Regions from separate parts of the Clostridium sp. 7_2_43FAA genome, predicted to be linked through region 2. Evidence: riboswitches for the same ligand, from Rfam matches in the RefSeq annotation. Region 2 holds a riboswitch; the other holds the start of a gene.
The links. Region 2 has a riboswitch for lysine ahead of CSBG_RS01040 (transporter substrate-binding domain-containing protein). Riboswitches for the same ligand answer to the same signal wherever they lie in the genome.
Positions count from the first base shown of each region.

Region 1: another riboswitch for lysine. It lies ahead of CSBG_RS17100 (Na+/H+ antiporter NhaC family protein); the one in region 2 lies ahead of CSBG_RS01040 (transporter substrate-binding domain-containing protein).

Region 1 is NZ_JH815223.1:170,281-173,474, reverse strand. Features, by position in the region: gene CSBG_RS17105 (DUF5680 domain-containing protein) at 1-83, shown strand, start outside; gene CSBG_RS17100 (Na+/H+ antiporter NhaC family protein) at 221-1,948, opposite strand; lysine riboswitch at 2,069-2,244, opposite strand; gene CSBG_RS17095 (aminopeptidase P family protein) at 2,331-3,194, opposite strand, start outside.
Region 2 is NZ_JH815221.1:64,708-67,901, forward strand. Features, by position in the region: gene CSBG_RS01035 (D-aminoacylase) at 1-1,527, shown strand, start outside; lysine riboswitch at 1,700-1,883, shown strand; gene CSBG_RS01040 (transporter substrate-binding domain-containing protein) at 2,032-2,856, shown strand; gene CSBG_RS01045 (amino acid ABC transporter permease) at 2,932-3,194, shown strand, end outside.

The DNA of each region.
Region 1 (3,194 bases), on a different contig from region 2:
CTTCATTTAATGGAGTTGAATCAATATCTTATAATGGAAATGAAATATTTAAGCTTTATTTTCATGGTGGAAGTCTTAAATAAATATTTTTAAATTAAAATGAAGCTCTACAAGCAGATATCTTGTAGAGCTTCATTTATTATATATTTAATAATATCCACTTTGCCTATATCTTAACTACGTCCTAGTTCATTAATCTTCTAAATCAATTTATAATTTTCTATTTTGCTTCTTCAACCTTTTTACCTAGTATTTGTACTCCTAAGAACACTGCTATTATAGATATTGGAAGCACTATATACCATTGCAATCCAAAACCTGCTGGTATATATCCAAATAAAATTGTTATAGCTGCTATAAATAAAGCATACCACATTTGAGTATTTACGTGAGCTATATGATTACATCCTGCCCCCATTGATGAAAGAATTGTAGTGTCTGATATCGGTGAGCAATGATCACCAAAGATAGCTCCAGTTAATACTGCACTTGTACTAACAATTACATAACTCATGTCTGGGTTCATCGAATATGCTAATGGTATTGCAAGCGGCATCAATATTCCCATAGTTCCATATGCAGTTCCTGTTGCAAATGAAATAATAGCACCTAGTATAAATATAAGGCTTGGAAGTAAGAAGTTAGGTAATGATCCTGAAAGTAATGAAACTAAATATTTTGCTGTTCCTAGATCTTTTATTACAGAACTTAGTGACCAAGCTAGTAATAATATTACACCTGTTATTAATAAAGGTTTCATACCATCTATCCATGTATCTATTGCTTCTGAAACTGTAAATATTTTTTTAGCTACTCCCATTATTATTGACACTATACTTGCTACTAATGCTGATTGGAACAAAGCAACTGATGCATCTGATGCACTAAAAGCTTCTTGTATTGCTTTAAATGATAATGGTGAATTAGTCATTATTCCTTGAAGGGCAACGTCCTCTCCCCCCATTATTGCGGAATAACCACTAAAATAGAAACAAAGTAATGCAGTTATAACTAGCACACCTATTGGAATTATCGCATTCCATATACTTAGCTTTATCCCTTCCTTTGGTTCAAGCTCATCATGATCCATATTAGAATCTGATGCAACTTCCTCTTCTTCAAAACTTAAGCCTCTTCTTCTTGCTTCTACTTCTGCCCTATACATAGGACCAAATTCCTTTAATAATATTGAAGTAATAAATACAAAAACTAATATTAGTATATTATAGAATCTATAAGGTATTGTTTGTAAAAATACTCCAAAAGCATCAACCTCTTGACCTATTCCATTAATAAAAGCATCATTTATTAAGCCAACTTCTAATCCTATCCATGTAGATACAATAGCTAATCCAGCAATCGGAGCTGCTGTTGCATCTATAATAAATGCTAATCTTTCTCTTGATATCTTCATTTTATCTGCTACAGGCTTCATAATAGGACCTACTATTAATGAATTAGCATAATCATCAAAAAACACAGCTAATCCTAATAAAAGAGTAACAACTTGAGTACTTTTTGCAGTCTTAGCCTTTCTTGCTAGGGCTTCCGCAACTGCCTTAGCTCCTCCCATTTTAGCAACTAAATGTATAACTCCACCTATAACTAATACTTGAAGAATTATACCAGCATTCCACGGATCAGCTAATGAGTTTAAGATCCTGGATACAAAATCTAAAAATGACTGTACGATAGCACTTAAAAATGAATTATCTACTAGCTGTACTAAGAAAGTTCCTGATAATGTTCCAATAAATAAAGATATAATTACGTTCTTTGTTAAAAAAGCTAATACTATTGCTACAACAGGTGGTATTAAAGTTAGTAACCCATAATGGTTTGCATTAGATGTAGCTGTATCTACCTCTGCAGCAAAAACTATTGATGTTGATAGTAAAGTCATCATAATAGTCATTAATAATACTTTAATACTTTTTTTATTATTCATATTTACTCCCCCTTAATATAGTGTTGTAAATAATTAAAGGGCAGAAATTAAAAAGAGCCTTGAGTTTTCACTCAAGGCTATAAATATACTCTAAACTATAATAGAAAAAAGTAACATTCCTCAAGCGATAGCTCACCACAAAATAAGTTTGTGACAGTGTTACATATATTTTATGCAACCCCAGCCATATGATTTTAAAGCATCAATCATACGCTTCGGCGATATTTCCTTTCCTATTAAATCACTGTGCTTACCTCATTAATAGTACTCTTAAGTATCGCGCCTCTACCCTTGTCGTTATTCACATTTAATTTATACTAATATTATATAATTATCAACTTAATAAATCAACCATAATTATTAGTCCTAATTTTTAATAATCCTATTTATCTGCCATAAAAGCTTCTATTTCCTCTACTGTTTTAATCATTTCTTTTGTTAACACTTCATTTCCATCTTCAGTAATTAAAACATCATCTTCTATTCTTATACCAATACCTTCATTTTCGATGTATATTCCTGGTTCAACAGTATATATCATTCCAGGCTCAAATGTAACATCTCTATTTTCTAACTCTATGTCATGGGTATCCATTCCTAAACTATGACCTATACTATGATAATAGAATTTTGATACATCATCTTTTTCTGTCATTAATCCAAGTGAAATACATTCTTCTGAAATCCAATCCTTTGCCTTTTTATTTAAATCAACAAACTTAACTCCTGGCTTCATTTCTTTAATAACTTTTTCATTTACTCTAAGAACAGCATTATACACTTCTTTTTGCCTTTCAGTAAACTTACCGTTGATAGGAAATGTTCTTGATATATCTCCATTATAATATTTATATTGAGCACCCAAATCAAATAATATTAAATCTCCATCCTTTAATTCTGAGTCATTAGTTACATAATGTAGCACTGTAGCATTTTTTCCAGCTGCTGCAATAGTTTTAAAAGCAAAATCCTTTACTCCATTTTTCTTGCAGATGAAATCAAAATATGCTTCTAGTTCATATTCCTTAATCTCAGACTTAGAATTTCTCATTAATTCTTTTACGCCTTCTATTGTGATATCTATTGCTTTTCTTATTCTACTGACTTCTTCATCAGTTTTAATAAGCCTTAGATTTCCTATAAGCTTAAAAGCATTTTTAATATTTATATTATAATATTTATGTTTAATTTCATTTACATACTTATATGATGTATTTCCAGCCTCTAGGTCAAGATATATATTTAT
Region 2 (3,194 bases):
ATTAGAGACGGAAAAATAGTTAAAATTCAAAGCAATATAAATGATGATTCCAAGAAGATTATAGATGCAGATGGACTTGTAGTTTCACCAGGATTTATAGATGTTCATAGTCATAATGATTTAATTCCTTTTATGGATAAAGATATGCAAAGTCTTAAAATAAGACAAGGTGTTACTACGGAATTAGTAGGACAATGTGGATTAGGTGTTATACCTTGTATAGAAGATGAAAGTAAGCTTTGGAAAAATTATATAAAAGGAGTTGTAGGATATCCTAATATAAAATTTGATTTTAGGGATGTTAATGATTATTTTAAAAAGATAAGTGGAAAAGGGATAAAAAATAATTATGCAGTACTTATCTCGCATGGAGCAATTAGGGCTAAAGTAAAAGGATTTAATCCTTCAGAAGCTTCAAATTATGAAATTAAAGAAATGTGTGTCTTAATTGAAGATGCAATGAAGCAAGGGGTTATAGGCATGTCTTTGGGCCTTCAATATATGCCTGGAATTTATAGTGGGAAAGAGGAATTAATAGAGTTATGTAAGGTTATTGAAAAATATAATGGTATAGTTATGGTTCATGTAAGAAATCATGATAGAAACATAATAAAAGCTATAAATGAAGTAATTGATGTATCTAGGGTTTCAGGGGTAAAGATTCATATATCTCATATGAGGTCTTATGATTCAAAGGAGCTTGGATGTATTGCAGATAAATTAATTAATTTAGTTGATAATGCCATAAAAGATGGAATTAATATTACTTTTGATGAGCATCTTTATACTTCAGGAAGTACCTTAATGACTCAGCTTCTACCACCATGGATAACTGAAAAAGGAAATGAAGCCATGTTAGATATGCTTAAGGACAATGAAGTTATAGAAAATATAAAGAAGGAACTTGAAGATTTAGATACTAATTATGAGGGATGGGATAATTATAGTGCTATTGCTACTTGGGATGGAATACTAATAACATCATTAAATAAAGAAGAAAACTTGAAGTATATGGGTAGAACAGTTGAAGAGTTAGCAAGAGAACAAAATATTCATCCAGTTAATTTTATTGCTAAGTTACTTATATCTGAAGAAGGTGGAGTTGGAATAGTAACATTAAATATTTTTTCAGAAGAGGATACCATAAAGCTTATAAAACATCCTCTTGGAATGATTGGTTCAGATAGTATTCCTGCTGGAGACCCACATCCTAGATTATATGGAAACTATCCATTATTTATAAGTAAATATGTTAGAGGTAAAAAAGCGTTAACTTTAGAAGAAGGAATTTATAAGTGCAGCTTATTACCAGCAAAAACCTTAGGATTAAAACAGATAGGAGTGTTAAGAGAAGGGAAAAATGCAGATATAACTATATTTGATTTTAATAATATAGTTGGGTATGAAGACTATATTATTAAATCTAAGAGTCCTAAAGGAATAAAATATGTGATAATTAATGGAAAGTTATCTATGGATAATGAGTTAATACTAGACAATAAAAATGGGAATATAATCAAAAAATAAAACTATTTTATAGTAGATGATTATATATATTCAAATACTATAGAGCATTTTGTATCCTGTTTATTTGTATTAGTTTTTATAATATTTTGAAATGTAATTTAATATATGTATTGACAGATATATGAAAAGGGTATAAACTATATTTAAAATTTAATAAATGCCTCACTTTTATATGTGGGGTAGAGGCGCAAAATTTAACAGTCTTTAGTGGAGCTTGAGAAGGTGATGAAACTATGGAGAAGGAAATTTTGCCGAAGCTTGTAATATTTCTCAGTGTTACTTGCTGGGTCTGCAATTAAGAGTTGCAGGACTGTCTTAATAAACTTCCCGGTTTATTAAGTTGTGCTATCTCAAATGGGAAAGATGAGGATTAGGTTATCTGTAAGATTGGACCTGAGCTTTGCTCAGGTATTTTTTTATAGAATCTTATCTGAATATTTAAGATAGCACCAACCCAAGAATTAAGGGTTGGTTTTTTTATTATAAAAAAGGAGAGGATTCAATATGAAGAAAAAATTATCACTATTAATTTCACTATCATTAGTAGCAATACTAATACTAACAGGTTGTGGCTCAGGAAAGTCAGCAAAAAATGAAAATGTATTTAGGGTAGGAATGGAAGCTGGGTATCCGCCATTTAATTGGACACAAATGGATGATTCAAATGGAGCAGTAAAAATAGAAGGAAGTTCAGAGTACGCAGGTGGATATGATGTTGAAATTGCAAAGAAAATAGCAGAAGGGCTAGGCAAAGAATTAGTAATTGTTAAAACTGAGTGGGACGGACTGGTGCCTGCATTAACTTCAGGAAAAATAGATGCAATTATTGCAGGGATGTCTCCTACAGAAGATCGTAAGGAAACAATTGATTTTTCAAATAACTATTATCAATCACAATTAGTTATGGTAGTTAAAAACAATGGGAAATATACAAATGCTAAAAGTCTAGCAGATTTTAATGGAGCGAAAGTTACTGCTCAATTAAATACATTCCATTATTCAGTAATAGATCAAATTGAAGGCGTAAAGAAACAAGAAGCTATGGATAACTTCCCAGCAATGAGAGTTGCACTTGAATCAGGAGTAATTGATGCATATGTATCAGAAAAGCCAGATGCTACAAGTGCTCAAGCTGCAAATTCAAACTTCAAAATGATTGAACTTGAAAATGGATTTGTTACAAATCCAGAGGAAACGCAAACAGCAGTGGGGATTAATAAAAACAGTGATTTAACTGAAAAAATAAATGAAATTTTATCAGGAATATCAGAAGAAGAGCAAGTGAATATAATGGCAGAAGCTGTTAAGAATCAACCAGCAGCTCAATAAATTTTATAGAATGGGTTATAAAATATAATAACCCATTCTAAACTTACAACTTGCTTTTATTTTAGGAGGATTGAAATGAGTATTGAATGGATAATAAAAATACTTCAAGATAATTTACCTATGTTCTTACGAGGAGCAGGTATGACACTTTTAATTTCCATAATAGGAACCTTGATAGGAACTTTAATAGGTTTATTAGTTGGTGTTATAAGAACAATTCCTGTTCCAGAGAGAGGTATAAAGAAAGTATTTCTTAAAATAATAAATATAATTCTTTCTATTTATATAGAATTCTTTAGAGGAACGCCTATGATTGTACAAGCTATGGTGATTTATTA